3 regions of the Salipiger sp. PrR007 genome follow, and region 3 is predicted to be linked to each of the others. Evidence: riboswitches for the same ligand, from Rfam matches in the RefSeq annotation. Region 3 holds a riboswitch; each other region holds the start of a gene.
The links. A riboswitch is a leader RNA that binds a small molecule or an ion and turns the genes downstream of it on or off. The one in region 3 is predicted to bind cobalamin.
Positions count from the first base shown of each region.

Region 1 (5,732 bases), on a different contig from region 3:
GCATGATCTTCCAGGATTTCATGCTCTTCGAAGAGCTTGGCGCGCTCGACAACGCCGCGCTGACCGCGCTCTTTCGCCCCCGTGCCGAACGCGAGGCGCTGCGCACCCGCGCGCAGGCCCGGCTCGCGGCGCTGGGGCTGACCGAAATGGGCCGCGGCGTCACCAGCTTCTCCGGCGGCGAGCGCCAGCGCGTCGCCATCGCCCGCGCCATGGCGGCCGAAGCCCCGGTTCTGCTGGCCGACGAGCCCACTGCCAGCCTCGACCGCGGCACTGCGGACCGGCTGATCGACGACCTCGTGCAGCTCGTCCGGACCCAGGGCACAACGCTGATCGCAGTCAGCCACGACGCGGCGCTGCTGGCGCGCATGGACCGGGTGCTGACCATCTCTGGCGGGCAACTGCTGGCCGACGAGGGGGCCGCATGCGCCTGATATGGGACTCCCTCCCGGCGCTGGCTCAGGACGTCGCGCTGCTGGCGCTCCTGCTTCTGCCCGCGCTCATCACCGGGCTCCTCGTCCTGCGCGGCTATGCCCCCTGGCCGCTGCTGCGCGGCTTTCTCGGGCGCTTTCGCTGGAGCACGGGGCTCTTCGTGCTGCTCATCGGAATCTCGACCGGCATGGGCATCGGGCTGCTGGCGCAGGAGCGCGGGCTGCGCCGCGGCACCGCGCAGGCGGCGGACAAGTTCGACGTCATCGTCGCGGCGCCGGGCAGCGAGCTGACTGCCCTCTTCGCCTCGGTCTTCCTGCAGCCCTCGGACATGGGGCTGGTTTCGGGCACCGCCTACGCCGAGATCGCCGGTCACCCGCAGGTCTCCATCGCCGCGCCGCTGGCGTTCGGAGACAGCTACGGCAGCGCGCCGGTGGTCGGCACGACCGCGGACTTCCTGCGCCATCTTTCCGAGGACCGGATTGAGGGGCGGCTCTGGGAGGATCACGCCGAGGCGGTGATCGGCGCGCTGGTGCCGCTGGAGATCGGCGCAGGCTTCACCCCCGCGCATGGCACCGGCGACGCTGCCGATCCCGAGGCGCATGGCGGCAGCCACGAGGCGGTAGGGGCAGAGGACCATGATGGAGACACTCACCACGACGAGGCCCACGACCACGACCATGGCGCAGCCATCACCGTGGTCGGCCGCATGGCGCCCACCGGCACGCCCTGGGATCGGGCGATCCTGATCCCGGTCGAATACGTCTGGGAAATCCACGGGCTCGCCAACGGCCACGCGCCGGACAATGAGGCCCGGATCGGCCCGCCCTTCGATCCCGAGTATTTTCCCGGCACCCCCGCCGTGGTGGTGCGAGCGCAGGAGCTCTGGGCCAATTACGCGCTGCGTTCCGAGTTCACCCGGGACGGCGAAACCATGGCCTTCTTCCCCGGCGCGGTGCTTTCGCGGCTCTACCGAGTGATCGGCGACGTGCGCCAGGCGATGTCGGTGATGGCGCTGGTCACCCAGGGGCTGGTGGCGGCGAGCGTGCTCACCGGGCTCTTCATCCTCACCCGCCTCTTCCGCCGCCAGATCGCGCTGCTGCGCGCGCTCGGCGCGCCCCGGCGCTTCGTCTTCGCCACGGTCTGGGCCTTCTGCGCGGTGCTGCTGCTCGCGGGGGCGCTGCTCGGACTGGCGGTTGGCTGGGGCGCGGCGGGGCTGCTGTCGCGCGTGCTGAGCGCCCGCACCGACATCGCGATCTCGGCCCTGCCGGGCTGGACCGAGCTGCACCTGCTGGCCGGCTTCGTCTCGCTCGCCCTGCTGCTGTCCCTGCTGCCCGCCGCCGTGGTGCTGCGCCAGCCGGTCCTGGACGGGCTGCGGAGCTGAGCCCGCGCGCCTCAAGGTGTCCGACCGTTTCTGATCATTGCGCGACGCGCGGCGAGTCGCTATGCCGTCCCTGCTTCGGTTCCGGGCGGCTTGCTGCCCGGTGAATAGGGAATGCGGTGCGGGCGGCCTGCCCAACTCCGTGACTGCCCCCGCAACTGTAGGCGGAGAGCGACGCCGGACCTAAGTCACTGCCTTTCGGGGCGGGAAGACCCGGCCAAGCGATGACCCGCGAGTCAGGAGACCTGCCGAAGCCGATCACCCAGTCCCGGCGCGGGGAGCGCCGCGGGCGACGGACCTTCCGTAGAGGTGGCATCACGCTAACCGTCTGCGGCAGGGGACTCCCTTCCGGCGACAAGAAAAGAACGGAAAAGGGACCATGAAGCCAACGCAGCGCGCAGCGCTCTTCACAGCCACCGCCCTCACCACGCTCGGCCTCACGGGCACCGCCTTCGCGCAGGAGGCCACCGACCTCGGCACGCTGACCCTCAGCGCCAACCGCGGCGAAAGCACCGAGCTTGCGCGCAGCGGGGTGACGGTGGAGGTGGTCACCAAGGAAGACCTCGAGCAAAGCGGCGAGACGCTGCTCGCCGACCACCTCGCGCGGCTGCCCGGCGTCAGCGTATCGCGTAACGGCGGTATCGGCGGGCTCACCTACATGCGCATTCGCGGCCTCTCGAGCCGATATGTTGGCGTCTACATCGATGGTATCGACGTCACCGACACCTCGGCGCCTCAGATCCAATACGACTTCGGCACGCTGACCACCGGCGGCATCAGTCGCATCGAGGTGCTGAAGGGCTCGCAATCGGCGCTCTACGGCTCCGAGGCGATCGGCGGCGTGGTGAACATCACCACCAACCGCGCCACCGAGGAAGGGCTAAGCCAGAGCGTCGAAGCCGAATACGGCAGCTATGACACCCGCAAGCTGGGCTACAACCTCAGCTACCTTGGCACGCGCGGCAGTTTCGCCTCGTCGCTGAGTTACATCAAGACCGACGGCTATTCCGCCGCCGACGAAGACGACGGCAACGACGAGGCCGACGGTCACGAGGCCACCCGTCTTAGCTTCTCGGGCGACTACGCGCTGACCGACACGGTGACCCTGGGCGGCGCGGCCTTCTGGGAAAAAAGCAGCCACGATTACGACGAGTTCGGCCCGACGGACGGCGTCACGCACGACGAGAAGGTTGAGGGCGAGCAATACGGCGCGCGGGCTTTCGCGCGCGTGGAAACCGGCGGCGTCCGCCACGAATTCTCGGCGCAGGTCTTCGAGACCGACCGCACCGACACCTACGAGGGGTCGGATACTGACTATCTCGGCCAGCGCCGCGGTCTCGGCTACGAGGGCCAGACCGGACTCGGCGCCGCTACCCTCACCTTCGGCGCCGATTACATGCGCGAGGAGTTCGAGGTACTCAGCGCATGGGGTGACAGCGAAGGCGACTACGCGACCATCGGAATCTGGGCACAGGCCGACTGGCACCTGAGCGACAAGCTGGAACTGGTCACCGCCCTGCGCCACGACGACCACTCCGAATTCGGCGGCAAGACCACGGGCCGAATCTCGCTGGCCTACCTTCCGAACCCCGACCTCACGCTGCGTGCCAGCGTCGGCACGGGCTTCCGCGCGCCCTCTCCCTACGAGCTCTACTCAACCGGCTCGGGTAACCCGGTTCTCGAGCCCGAGACCTCGGTGAGCTACGAGCTCGGCGTCGAACAGCGCTTCGGCGCGGGCTACCTCGGCGCGACCCTCTTCCGCACCGAGATCACCGACCTCATTGACTACAACTACCCAAATTACGTGCAGATCGACGGCACCAGCTGGACGCAGGGCGTGGAACTGACCGGCGGGGTGAACCTGTCCGAGGCGCTGTCGCTTGCCGCCGCCTACACCTGGACCGACAGCAAGGACGCGCAGACCGGCGACCGTCTGTCCCGTGTGCCGCTGCACGACCTGTCGCTGTCGCTCGACGCCGATGTGACCGATGCCTTCCGTGCCGGCCTGACGGTGCAGCATGTCTCGGGCCTCGAGGATACCGACGAGCCGCTGGACGATTACACCGTCGCCAACATGAACCTGCGCTATGCCCTCACCGATCAGGCCGAGCTCTACCTGCGGGTCGAGAACCTCTTCGACGAGGACTACCAGGTGGTGAAGGGCTACGGCACCTCGGACCGCGCCGCCTATTTCGGCGTAAGGGCGAGCTTCTGATGCTGCGGCGCGCGCTGATCCCACTGTCCCTGCTCGCGGCTATGGGCCTGTCCCCGGCCACCGCGCAGGACGCTCCGGCGCGCGTCGTGTCGATGAACCTCTGCACCGACCAGTTGGCGATGCTGCTCGCGGCCCCGGGTCAGTTGCTCTCGGTCTCGAAGCTGGCCCGGGACCCGATGAGTTCGGCCATGGCCGATGCGGCGATGGCCTACCCGGTCAACCACGGGCAGGCCGAGGAAGTCTGGCTGATGCAACCGGACCTCGTGATCGTCGGCAGCTATACGGCGCAGGCGGCGGCGCAGATGCTCGAACGGCTCGGAACTCGGGTGCAGCGGATTGCCCCCGCCACCTCGCTCGCCGACGTGCCGGCGCGGCTGCGCACGCTGGGCGAGGCGATGGGCCGGCAGGCGCGCGCCGAGGCGCTGATCGCCGAATTCGAGACCCGCCTCGCCGCCCTCCGCGAAAAGGTGGACCGCCGCCCCTCTGCCGCGCTCTACTACGCCAATGGCTACACCACCGGCGACCAGACGCTTGCGGGAGAGATCCTGCTCGCCGCCGGGTTCGACAATATCGCCGGGGCGCGGGGCGGCGGTCAGCTGCCTCTCGAGGCGCTGGCCATGGCCCAGCCCGAGGCGCTGATCACCGCCCGCCCCTACCCCGGCGCCTCGCGCTCGGAGGAGATCCTGATGCACCCCGTCGTCCGCCAACTGCGCGCCGCCCAAGCTGCCACCGCCAACACCGGAACCGACTGGATCTGCGGCACACCCTTCGTGCTGCAGGCCATCGAGGAGCTCTCGGAGTTTCGCAAAGCCCTCGAAACGGAGACCGAATGACCCGCGCCCTCGCGATCCTCCTGCCGCTGGTACTGGCGCTGGCGGCGGTCTCGCTGTCGCTCGGCCCGGCGGACGTCAGCCTGCCCGAAAGCCTGCGCGCGCTGGTCTTCGGCGGGGACGGCCCACTACCCATGGTGATGCGCGAGATCCGCCTGCCCCGGGTGCTGCTGGCGCTGATGATCGGCGGCACGCTGGGGCTGGCAGGGGCGGCGATGCAGGGCTACCTGCGCAACCCGCTGGCCGAGCCCGGATTGCTGGGCGTCTCGGCCAGCGCAGCGCTCGGGGCGGTGCTGGCGATCCAGACCGGGCTGTCGGCGGCCTTTGCGCTGGCGCTGCCCCTCAGCGCCCTGGCGGGCGCTGTGGTGGCCGTGCTGATCCTCATCGTGCTCGCCGGGCCGCGCGCAGAGACGCTGACGCTGATCCTGGCCGGGGTGGCGCTTTCGGCGGTGGCCGGGGCGCTGACCCAGCTTGTCCTGAACCTTTCGCCCAACCCCTTCGCCGCAAGCGAGATCGTCTTCTGGATGATGGGCTCGCTCGCCGACCGCTCGATGCTGCATGTCTGGCTGGCGCTGCCCTTCATGGCCCTGGGCGTGCTGCTGCTGGCCGGGGTGGGGCGCGGGCTCGATGCGCTGACGCTGGGCGAGGACGCCGCCTCCTCGATGGGCATTGACCTCGGGCGGCTTCGGATGCGCGTGGTGTTCGGCACCGCCTGCGTCGTGGGCGCGGGGACCGCGGTGGCGGGGGCGATCGGCTTCGTCGGGCTGGTGGTGCCGCACCTGCTGCGCGGTGCCGTCGGTGGACGGCCCGGGCCGCTGCTCTGGGCGTCGGCGGCGGGCGGCGCGGCCATGCTGCTTGCCGCGGACATCGCAGTGCGGGT
Region 1 covers NZ_JAAGOZ010000007.1:20,811-26,542, forward strand. Annotated here, with positions in the region: gene G0Q01_RS00075 (ABC transporter ATP-binding protein) at 1-431, shown strand, start outside; gene G0Q01_RS00080 (FtsX-like permease family protein) at 422-1,810, shown strand; cobalamin riboswitch at 1,870-2,075, shown strand; gene G0Q01_RS00085 (TonB-dependent siderophore receptor) at 2,187-4,022, shown strand; gene G0Q01_RS00090 (ABC transporter substrate-binding protein) at 4,022-4,855, shown strand; gene G0Q01_RS00095 (iron ABC transporter permease) at 4,852-5,732, shown strand, end outside.
Region 1: linked by a shared signal. The riboswitch ahead of G0Q01_RS00085 (TonB-dependent siderophore receptor) and the one ahead of G0Q01_RS05655 (DUF1636 domain-containing protein) in region 3 are both predicted to bind cobalamin.

Region 2 (5,732 bases), on a different contig from region 3:
GCTCACGTTCGGTCCGTGAGGGTGGGTCGTTCTGCCGGCAACCGGGCCCTGTAGTGAAAACTGCAACCGCGAAGCGTCCGAAAACACCGCGCGGCCCCGCTCAGAAGAAGGAAACCCTCGGGCCAGTCGGACCGCAGTCGATCACCGCCTCGACCCCGAAAACCTCGCGGATCAGGCCTGCTGTCAGCACCTCTGCAGGTCGTCCCTGCGCGACCAAGCGCCCCGCGCTCATCACGGCGACCTCCTCGCAGAATGCCATCGCCTGGTTCAGATCGTGCAGCGCGACGACGACCCGCGTGCCCAGTTCGGGCAGCAGGCGCATCAGGTCAAGCTGATGCCGGATGTCGAGATGGTTGGTCGGCTCGTCCATGAGCAGCTCGCGCGGCTGCTGTGCCAGCGCCCTGGCGATCTGGATGCGCTGGCGCTCTCCGCCGGACAGCGTGGCCCAGGACTGCTCCGCGCTGCGCGTCATGCCGGTGCGTGCCAGCGCATCCAGCACGATCTCTTCGTCGCGCGCGCTCCAGGGGCCCAACGCGCCGCGATGCGGCAACCTGCCAAGCGCCACCACATCCCGCGCGGTCAGCCCGACATCGGTCGTCGCGTGCTGCTCTACCAGCGCAAGCCGCCGCGCGATCTCGGAACGACGTATCGTCTCGATTGGCCGCTGGTCGACGAGGACCGCGCCGCCGCTGCCGCGGCGGACCCCGGCCAGCAGGCGCAGCAGGCTCGATTTGCCCGAGCCGTTAGGCCCCACCAGGCCGAGGACACCTTGGTCGGGCACGCGCAGGGTCACGCTCTTGACGATTGCCGCGCCACCTGAGGACCAAGAGACATTTTCGCTCCGAAGGCTCATTCCCGTCCCCGCGAACGCCACAGCAGGACGGCAAAGGCCGGGGCGCCGAAGAGTGCGGTGATCACCCCGATCGGCAGCACCTGTCCCGGCAACACGAGGCGCGACAGCACGTCAGCCAAGACCATGAAGGCCGCGCCCGCAATTGCCGAGCCTAGGATGAGCCGCCCGTGCGCCGGACCGACGAAGAAGCGGGTCGCATGCGGGATCACCAGCCCGACGAAGCCCACGGCCCCGACGATGCTGACAACGCAGGCGGTGAGAAGTGCGGTAAGTCCCAGAAGCTCGACGCGCACACGCGCGACATCGACCCCGAGCGAGGCGGCCGCATCCTCGCCGAAGGCGAAGGCATCGAGCGCCCGCGCCCGGTAGAGGCAGACAGACAGCCCCACGAGCAACACGGGCAGGGCCAGGCCGGCATCCGGCCAGCGCACACCGCCAAGGCTGCCAAGCAGCCAGAACATGATGCCACGGGTCTGCTCGGCGCTGGCCGAGGAGGTGACGATGAAGGATGTGGCGGCATTGAACAGCTGCGAGCCGGCGATGCCGGCAAGGATGACCCTCTCGGCACCGCGGCCCGCGCCGAAAGACAGCACCGCCACAAAGCCAAAGGCGAGGAGCGCCCCCGCCATGGCCCCGGCCGAAACCGTGACGGCCCCGGCACCGAGCGCGAGTACGATGACCAGCACCGCGCCGGTCGAGGCGCCGGCCGAAATCCCAAGCAGGTAGGGCTCGGCGAGCGGGTTGCGCAGCAGCGCCTGCAGCACCACGCCGCAGATCGCCAGAGAGGCTCCGGCGCACATGGCGACCACCGCCCGGCTCAGCCGGTAGTGCCAGACGATCCCCTCGCGGATCGGATCGACCGGAAGGTCGAGCCCGAAGAGTCGGTTGGCCAGCGTGGACAGGGCCTCGCGCGGGGTCACGCTGATCTCGCCGAAGAGAACCGCGCAGCAGGTCGCGAGGGTGAGGGCGACGCCACCGGCAAGCACGAAGGACCCCAGCCCCGTCAGAGGGCCGGAGCGGGTCCGGCGCGAAACGCTCACCGCGTAAGACCGATGTCTTTCAGGCCCGTCGAAAGGACCTCGACCCCGTCGACGGCCCGAAGCGTTGGGTTCATCGAATGCGCGGGCATCTCGATCAGATGTCCCGCACGCACCGCGCGCAGCTGGCTGGCAACCGGATCGCTTTCCAGGAACGCGCGTTTCGCGCCCACGTCGTCGCCGGGGAGGTTGCGCCGCTCCATGGTGCCCAGCACGATTACATCCGGATCGAGCTCTGAAATCGTCTCCCAGCCAACCAGCGGCCATTCCTCGTCCGAGGTGATCACGTTGCGCACCCCCACAACTTCGGAAATCCATGCCGGGGCTCCGAACCGCCCGGCCACATAGGCTTCGCCGGCGATCTCGGGCGACGAGAACCAGTAGAGCACCGAGACGTCCCTTGCCTGCAGCGCTGCCGCACCCGCCGTTGCCGCCTCGATCCGGGCGGCATTGGCAGCAACCAGGTCAGCCCCCCGCGCCGGCACGCCGAAGATCTGGGCCAGTTCGGTGATCTCCCGGTTCAGCAGATCGTCGCTCCAGGCCTGCGCGCGGGCGCCGTCGCCGCTGCCCGCAACGAAGTCGCTCTTGGCGCATTCCGCAGGCGAGACATAGGTGCTGATGCCGAAATCGTCGAACTGGGCGAAGGTGCCAACCCGGGCCTGATCCGGGGCGATGTCGTTGATCCACTGCGCCGCGACGAAATCGGGGCGGGCTTTCAGCACGGCCTCGAAACCGGGCGAGTTGTCGGCGATGCGCGGCACGGCTTGCCCCGCGTCGACCAGCGGCGCTGGTAGCGGCGCGAGCCAGATGGCGGTCCCGACGATATGCTCGGCGAGGCCGAGCGAGAGCAGGATCTCCGTCGTGCCTTGGCCGATCGAGACCACGCGCTCGGGCGGCTTGGCATAGGTCGTCACACGGTCGCAGTTGGGGATCTGCAACGGGTAGTCGGTCGATTCAGCAAATGTGGTTTCAGGAATGGGCAGCAAGGCGCAGCACAGCAGCGCAAGGCCGCGGAGGCGGCCCGAGGTTGCAAGAAACATCAATATCCTTTCCCGGACACCCCGTCCGGTCGGTTGCGCAGGTGACGCCCCCGCGGGATCGCGGGGCCGGAACGGCAGGTCTCCTGACTTGCGGCCATGGTCCCGAAACCGCCTTCCCGCGCCGTTTGGCGCAGTGGCTTCGCCCGGAGGGGCGGGTGGCTCGGAACGGACGCTTACAGTTGCGGGGGCAGTCCCGGAGTCCGCGGCCCAAGGCCGCGTCACCGGGTTCCCTTTTCATCCCGGATGGGAACCGTTCGCGGCGAACCTCGGGGCGGCGCCGTGCTTTGTCAAGTTGCCATGCTCGCATCGGCCCGGCGTATCGGGGTCGCCCTGCATCCCGGCCGGGCAGTGAAGCGAAAGCCCTCGGTCGGCGGTCTTTGCCACCAGCGCCGGATCGTGGCTGACCAGCATGATGGCGCAGCCGTCGCGCTCGGCGGTGTCCACAAGCAGGCTGATGACCTCTGCCTGGGTGATCGGATCAAGCCGCGAGGTCGGCTCATCGGCAAAGATGAAGGCCGGGCGCACCAGCAGCAGGCGCAGGATCGCCAGTCGCTGCAACTCCCCGCCCGAGACCTCGCCCGGCTTGCGACCCAGCAGCACTGGGGCAAGGCCGAGGCGCTCCATGTGGTGCTCGATCTGCCGCGGGTCCTGCCCATGCAGCCGCGCCACATCGCTCAGCGTGCGCTGAAGGCTCTGGTGCCGCGGAAAGGCCGCGACGGGATCCTGATACAGCTTCTGGTAGGCGCGCGCCCGAGATGCAGTGCGGGTGACGCGCCCGGCGGAGGGGCGGTGCAGCCCGAGCAGCACATCCCCCAGCGTCGATTTCCCACAGCCCGAGGGCCCAGTGATCCCGAAGATCTGCCCCGCGGCGATATCCAGCGACACATCACGGAAAAGCTCCCGGTCGCCGCGGGTCGCGGCGAGCCCCTCGGCCCGAACCACGCTGCTGCCCGCGGGCGCGGGCGCGCGCTTTTGCCATGTCTCGGGGTCCGCCGCGATCAGCCGGGCGGTGTAGTCGGATCTTGGCGCGGCAAGGACATCGGCGGTGGGGCCGGTCTCGACCACGCGGCCCTTGCGCAGCACGATGATCTGCCCACCGACCCGCCGCGCCAGCGCAAGATCGTGGGTGATGACGATCAGCCCGCCGCCGCTGCCGACCTCTGCCATCAGCAACTCGGCCACATCGTCGCGGCGCGCGGCATCAAGCCCCTTGGTCGGCTCATCGGCGATGACGATCCGCGCACCCCCGGCCCGCGCCGCGGCGATGGCCACACGCTGCGCCATGCCGCCGGAGAGTTCATGCGGCAGTTTTGCTCCGGCGCCCTGAAGCCCCAGCGCTGCCAGATCGTCACCGGCGCGGGTGCGGGCTTCGGCGGCGCTCAGGCCGCGCACCAGTTGATGCGCCTCGGCGACCTGCCGCGCGGCGGGCATCAGCGGGTCCAGCGACAGCCACGGCTCCTGCGGCAGCACCGCGATCTGCCGCCCCCAGAGGCCGCGGAACTCGCGCGGCCGCGCGGCGCTGATCCGTCGCCCACCGATCTCGACCTCGCCCCGCGCCGAGAGGCTCTCGGGCAGCGTGCCCATGATTGCCTGCGCAAACAGGCTCTTGCCCGAGCCGGTCTCGCCGAGGATCACCAGCGGCACCCCCGGCTCCAGCGTGATCGACAGCGGCTCGACAAGCTGCGTGCCGCCGTCGTGGATGCAGATGTCCTTTGCGCTCAGAAGGGTCATGTCTCGCGGCTCCCGGCCAGAAGGGTGAGGCCCAGCAGCAGGCCGAAGGTGGCAATCACCGGCGCAAGCAGCGCATGCGGCGCCTCCTGCCAGTAGGGCATGAGCTCGACCATCATCAGGCCAAGCTCGGGCGTGGGCGCGCGCATGCCGACGCTGACAAAGCCGAGCGCGGCGATGCCCATGATGGCCGTCGCCATGCCGAAGGCCCCCGCCGTCAGCATCATCGGGGCGATCTCCGGCCAGAGGTGCCGGCGGAAGACGTAGACCGGACCAAAGCCCAGAAGCCGCGTCGCCTGCACCGCCGGGGAAGCCAGCGTGTCGCGCACCGCGGCGCGGGTGAGGCGGAAGAACTCGACCCAGAGCACCAGCGACAGGCCTAGCCAGAAGCCGGTAGCGGTCGAGGGCATGATCGCCAGCACGATGAGCACCAGCAACAGGCCGGGCAGCGCCAGCAGCGCATCGGCGAGCGTGGTCAGCACGCGGTCGGTCCAGCCGCTCCGCGCCGCGGCGAGCGTGCCCAGCGTCAGGCCCAAGGCTCCGGCGGTGGCAACCGCCGCCAGAGCGATCAGCGGCGAGAGCCGCAACGCATCGGCCAGACGGTGATAGATCGATCGGCCCAGATGGTCATAGCCCAATGGCGCGCCCGCCTCGGGGCCGGCCAATGCCTTGAGCAGGGATTGAGCGAAGGGATCGCCCGGCACCAGCACCGGGCCGAGGATGGCGAAGGCCAGCGCCAGCGCCACCAGCGCGGCGCCAAGGCTGCGCGCCCAAGGAAAGCCCGCGCGAGCTGCGGGAGGATGCGCGATGCTCGTCATGCCAGCCCCCTCGGGTCGAGTTTGCGGGTCATCGCATCGACACCGGCGTTCACCAGCACGAAGCCCAGCCCCAGCACCAGCGCGGTGGCCTGCACCATCGGCACGTCGCGGGCAAAGATCGCATGCACCAGCGCGTGGCCGATGCCGGGCCAGCCGAAGACCGACTCGACAATGACCACGCCCTCGACCAGCGTGACGAATTGCAGCCCAAGGTAGGTCACCAGCGGCACCGCGACGTTGCGCAGCCCGTGGCGCA
Region 2 covers NZ_JAAGOZ010000012.1:29,888-35,619, reverse strand. Annotated here, with positions in the region: gene G0Q01_RS04110 (ABC transporter ATP-binding protein) at 101-853, opposite strand; gene G0Q01_RS04105 (iron ABC transporter permease) at 850-1,860, opposite strand; gene G0Q01_RS04100 (ABC transporter substrate-binding protein) at 1,890-2,930, opposite strand; cobalamin riboswitch at 3,001-3,185, opposite strand; gene G0Q01_RS04095 (ABC transporter ATP-binding protein) at 3,165-4,661, opposite strand; gene G0Q01_RS04090 (ABC transporter permease) at 4,658-5,476, opposite strand; gene G0Q01_RS04085 (ABC transporter permease) at 5,473-5,732, opposite strand, start outside.
Region 2: linked by a shared signal. The riboswitch ahead of G0Q01_RS04100 (ABC transporter substrate-binding protein) and the one ahead of G0Q01_RS05655 (DUF1636 domain-containing protein) in region 3 are both predicted to bind cobalamin.

Region 3 (5,732 bases):
AGGCCAGCGCCAGTTGTGCCAGCGCCGCCTGCGCCGCGGCGGGGCCGCCGGTGTCGCAGAGCCCGGCAAGCTGGCGCAGGGTCGAGAGCGGCAGAGTCGAGACCTCGTCGAGCCGCGGGTCGGGGCGGCCGTCGGCGGGCAGCACGGCAAGGGCGATCCCCTGCCGCTGCGCCAGCGCCTGCAGCTGCAAGAGTCCGTAGTCCCAATAGGGCCGCCCGCCGATCAGCCGCACGAGGATGCCCTTGGCGCCCGCAAGCGTGCGCTCCACGTAGGTGTCGACCGACAGCGGATGGCGCAGCTGCGCGAGGTTGGCGAGGCGCAGCGAGGGCAGGCTTCCGCCGCTCTGGTGCCAGGCTTCCGCGAAGGCCCCGAGGTCGCTGTCGGAGAAGGACAGCACCACGAGATCCGCCGGATCCTGCATCAGGTCCGTCGGGGTCTCGAGGTCCTCGAGCCCGTGGCTTTCGCGGAAGACGACGTGCATCTGCGGCGCGGCCTAGAGGGCCGGATCGAGCACTGCGCGGCTCAGGGCGGCGCGGATCTCGTCTTCGCGGATGTCATCATGCTCGGCGATCACCACCAGCCGCCCGGCGCGGGCCTCGCCCGGCTGCCACATACGGTCGAACTGGTGCCGCACCCGCGCGCCCACGGCCTGCACAAGCAGGCGCATCGGCTTGCCCGAGACCGCCGCATAGCCCTTCACCCGCAGGATGTTGTGGCTGCGGGCGAGCCCCTCGATGGCGTGGACCAGCTGCGCGGGATCGGCGAGCTCGGGAAGGTCGACGGTGATCGACTCGAACTCCTCGTGGTCGTGGTCGTGCGGGGTGTCATGGTGGCTGGGCCGGGCGTCGAGATCGTCCTCGGCGGCGGCACCGAGCCCGAGGATGATCCGCGGGTCGACCACGCCTTCTGCCACTTCGACCACCGGCATCGGGCGCGGCGCCTCGGCGGCGATGACCTCGCGGGCACGGGCCACGGCCTCGGCGCCGGCAAGATCGGGCTTGGTCAGCAGCACGATGTCGGCGCAGGCGATCTGGTCCTCGAAGACCTCCGACAGCGGCGTCTCGTGATCGAGGCTCTCGTCGGCGGCGCGCTGTGCGTCCACCGCCGCCACGTTGGGGGCGAAGCGGCCCGCTGCGACCGCCTCGGCGTCGGCGAGCGCGATGACGCCGTCGACGGTGATGCGGGCGCGGATCTGCGGCCAGTCGAAGGCCTGCAGCAGCGGCTTCGGCAGCGCGAGGCCCGAGGTCTCGATGAGGATGTGGTCGGGGCGCGGCTCGAGCGCCAGCAGCGCCTCGATGGTGGGGATGAAATCGTCGGCCACGGTGCAGCAGATGCAGCCGTTGGCCAGCTCGACCACGTTCTCGGCGGGGCAGTCCGGGATCGCGCAGCCGCGCAGGATCTCGCCATCGACGCCGACGTCGCCGAATTCGTTAACCACCACCGCGAGCCGCCGCCCGCCCGGGTTGCGCATCAGGTGGCTGACGAGGGTGGTCTTGCCCGAGCCGAGAAAGCCGGTGATCACGGTGACGGGGAGTTTCGTAAGATCGGCCATGTTCAGCGGTCCTGTTGCTTGGGCGCGGGGGTAAGCGGGGGGATGCGGGCGACGCAGTTGCGCTTGAAATGCTCGGGGCGCTGGCGCCAGGGGATCACCCCGTCGGGCGCCGCGTGGTATTGCGCGGCGCCGGCGAGCAGCATCTCGGGATGCGCGGACTCGTCGACGTTGGCGAAGACGTAGGTCCACTTCTCCGCCCCGCCGCGCAGCGCGACGGTGCAGCCGAAATCGCAGTTCTGCAGGCAGTCGGTGGCGGTGATCCGCACCCCTTCGGGCCGATCGAGCGCGGTGATCTGGTCAAAGAGCGCCTGACCGGGGCGCCGCGCGTCCTCTGGGGTCACCCCCGCCCGGCGGCAGGTCACGCAGACCAGCAGTTCGGTGTCACTCTCCTGACGCGTGTGCGCGCAGTCCATCATTCGTGTCGCCTCATCCATTGGGCGCACAGGGGTAACGGCGGAATGGATCCCGGGCATGGGAACACCCCGACACCGGCACACCCCGTCCGGTCTCAAAAGTCATGGCTGGCAGGTCTCCCGGCTCACGGAATTCAGGGCGTTTGGCCCAGCAGGCGCTCTGCCTTCCCAGCCCGATGGCCAGTGGCTTTCCGAGCGCCCTTTTCCGTTCACGGTCGCGGGGGCGGCTGTGCCTGACCGCGATCACTCGCGGCTGCACATTCCCTTTTCACCCGTTTACACGGGCACCAGCGTGGGGTCAGATCGCCCGGAAATCCGACCCCTGTCAAGACCGGAGAGAGCAGCATGAACGATGAGACCAACACCCGCCACGCGGAAAAGATGAAGAAAATCAAGGCTGCGCGGGACCGGATGATGGCCGGGAAAACCGCTGAAAAGGGCCTCATTCTCGTTCATACCGGCCCCGGCAAGGGCAAGTCGTCGTCGGGCTTCGGGATGATCCTGCGCTGCATCGCCCATGGCATGCCCTGCGCCGTGGTGCAGTTCATCAAGGGCAACTGGGTCACCGGCGAGGCGAAGATGATCCGCGAGAAATTTGCCGATGAGTGCCGCTTCTTCGTCTCGGGAGAGGGCTTCACCTGGGAGACGCAGGACCGCGCGCGCGACATCGCGGCGGCGCAGCGCGGCTGGCAGATCGCGCAGGAACAGATCCTCGATCCCGAGGTGCGCTTCGTGCTGCTCGACGAGATCAACATCGCGCTGCGCTACGGGTATCTCGATATCGACGAGGTGGTCGGCTTCCTGCTCGAACGGAAACCGGAGATGACCCACGTCTGCCTGACCGGGCGCAACGCCAAGCCCGAGCTGATCGAGGCGGCGGACCTGGTGACCGAGATGACGCTGGTCAAGCACCCGTTCCGCGACGGGATCAAGGCGCAGCAGGGCGTCGAATTCTGAGCGCTCAAAGCGTGGCGAAGGCCGCCTCGAGCTGTGCCCAGCGGTCCGAGGGCGGCAGGCCGAGGCGGATCCAGCGCTCGGAATAGGGGAAGATGCGGGTCCAGACATGGCTCTGGGCAAGGCGGTCCTGCGCCGCCAGCGCGTCCGGGGCGGCGTAGGTGCGGAAAAGCGGCGTGCTGCCGACCAAGGCCCAGCCGGTCCCCTGCGCCAGGGCGTCGAGCCGCGCGGCGTCGCTGGTGAGGCGCGCGGTGGTCTCCGCCTGCCACTGGCGGTCGGCAAGCGCCGCCGAGGCGATCTCGATCGCCGGGCCCGAGACCGGCCAGGGCCCGGCAAGCTCGGCCAGCCGGTCGCCGAGCGCGCCTTGCGCCAGCGCGAACCCCAGCCGCAGACCGGCCAGCCCGTAGAACTTGCCGAAGGAGCGCAGCACGATGACGTTCGGCAGGCCTCCGTCGAGGCGCGGCGCGATGGAGCGCCCGGGCTCGGGATCGGCAAAACTCTCGTCCACCACCAGCAGCCCGACCCGCGCTGCCAGCGCACAAAGCGTCTCGGGATCGCTGTGCCGCCCGTCGGGGTTGTTAGGGTTTACCACCACGGCGATATCGGCGCCGTGAAGGGCCGCGAGGCGGGTTGTCTCGGTCACCTGCCAACCGCCCGCGCGCAGCGCCGCCGCATGCTCGTTGTAGGTCGGCCCCAGCACCGCCGCCCGTCCGGGCGCGCGCAGTGATGGCACCAGCTGGATCGCCCCTTGCGCGCCATTGACCGGCACGATGCGCGCCGGGCAGGCATAGGCGGTGCGCGCCGCGGCGATCAGACGCGCCATCTCGGTGCGGCGCGGCAGCACGGCCCAGGCCTCGGCCGGGATCTCCGGAACCGGGTAGGGGTCGGGGTTGATGCCGGTCGAGAGATCCAGCCAGCTCGCGCGGTCTCCGCCGAAGCGCGCCATGGCGGCATCGAGGTTGCCGCCGTGATCCCTGGAGGGGCCGGCGGGCGGGGCGAAGGGCGGGTCGGGCAGGGTGTCCATGGCGCTCACTCGAACAGGACCAGCGCGGCGAGCGCAAGGGCACAGAGCGCCATGGCCCGGCGATAGAGGCGCAGCGCGCGGCTGAGACCCTGCGGCGTCGGATCGGGGGCGCCGGCGTTGAGCCAGGGCTCCTCGGCGATCCGTTCGCCATAGACGCGCGGCCCCGAGAGACGGACATCCAGCGCCGCTGCCATGGCGCTCTCGGGCCATCCCGCGTTGGGCGAGCGGTGCTTGCGCGCATCGCGCCCCATCACCCGCAGCGCCGCGGGCAGGCGGCGGCCGCTGGCGAGGGCGAAGAGCACCCCGGTGAGCCGCGCCGGGAGCCAGTTGGCCACGTCGTCGAGCCGGGCCGCGACCTTGCCGAAGGCCTCGTAGCGGTCGTTGCGATGGCCGATCATCGAATCGAGCGTGTTCACGGCCTTGTAGGCGGCGATCCCCGGCAGACCCACCACCGCCCCCCAGAAGAGCGGCGCGACGATGCCGTCCGAGCTGTTCTCGGCGAGGCTCTCTGTCGCGGCGCGGGCGATCCCCGCGGGGTCCAGCTGTGCCGGGTCGCGCCCCACGATCATCGAGACGGCGTGGCGGGCGGCCCCGAGATCGCCCCGCGCCAGCGGCGTGGCGACGGCGGCAACATGCGCGTGCATCGCGCGCAGGGCGATCAACGGCCAGGCGAGCACCGCGCCGAGGAGGCTGCCCGCAACGCTGTCCGGCAGCAGCGCCTGCACGGCAACAGCGGGCAGCGCGGCAAGGGCGACGGTCGACAGCGTGGTCAGCGCCCCGAGCCAGAGCCTGCGCCTCCGGCTACCCCGGTTGAGCCGCCGCTCCAGCGCCGAGATCGCCTTGCCCAGCCATGTCACCGGATGGCCGATCCGCACGTAGAGCCGCTCCGGCCAGCCCAGCAACAGATCGAGCACCATCCCCCCCAGCATCATCAGCGCAAAGCTCATGCCGCGCCCGTCCCGAAGGTCAGCACGCCGGTGAGCCCGGCCTCGGCCAATGCCGCGGCGCCCTGTGCAGGCAGGGTGCCGGGGGCAAAGATCAGCCCCCGCGCCGAGCCGGTGTGGGCGCGCAGCCAGCCGAGCGCGCCAAGCTCGCGTGCCAGCTCGGGCAGCGGGTCGGACTGCGCAAGGGAGGGGCCGCGCCGCGCGGTGCACCGCCGCGCCGAGGCACTGGCAAGGCGCGCACAGGCGGTCAGGTCGCGCCGGGTGACGGCGGCTGCCCATGCGTCGACCAGATCGGCGATGTCGTCGAAATTCTCGTCCCCGGGGTCGGTGCGATGCGGCGCGCCCCAGAACCCTCCGAGGATGTGGCAGGCGGGCGGCGCGGGCATCTGGCGCAGGATCCGCCCCTCTCGCGAGGCCCAGAGCAGGGCGTCCGGCCGGGGGAACATCAGCGGATCGCTGGCGCCCTCGACCGCGAGGCAGGCCGCGGCGAGGCGCTCGGCGCTGACAGTGACACCCGCGGCGCGGGCCAGGGCGACAAGCGTCGCGGTGGAGGCCCCGGCGCCGCCTCCGAGCGGGGCGGTCCGCGCCGTGCCGGGAAAGCACGGCGCGATCCCGAGCTGCGCGGCGAAACTTGCGAGCTGGCCCCGGGAGAAGGGCAGCGCGCCCTCTCCGGGGGCGCGGACGGTCAGGGCCGGGCAGCGGACGGTCACCAGGGCGACGGGGCCGCCCTTGCCCATGCGCCCCTGAATCCACTCGCCGAAATGGCCCTCGACGCACACCGGGGTCCAGCTCATGCGCGGCCCGCCTCGATCACCGAGAAAGGCCCCTCGGCACCGCAGCGCAGG
Region 3 covers NZ_JAAGOZ010000014.1:92,137-97,868, reverse strand. Annotated here, with positions in the region: gene cobN (cobaltochelatase subunit CobN) at 1-481, opposite strand, end outside; gene cobW (cobalamin biosynthesis protein CobW) at 494-1,552, opposite strand; gene G0Q01_RS05655 (DUF1636 domain-containing protein) at 1,555-1,968, opposite strand; cobalamin riboswitch at 2,058-2,272, opposite strand; gene cobO (cob(I)yrinic acid a,c-diamide adenosyltransferase) at 2,311-2,922, shown strand; gene cobD (threonine-phosphate decarboxylase CobD) at 2,927-3,943, opposite strand; gene cbiB (adenosylcobinamide-phosphate synthase CbiB) at 3,949-4,890, opposite strand; gene G0Q01_RS05635 (propanediol utilization protein) at 4,887-5,681, opposite strand; gene G0Q01_RS05630 (histidine phosphatase family protein) at 5,678-5,732, opposite strand, start outside.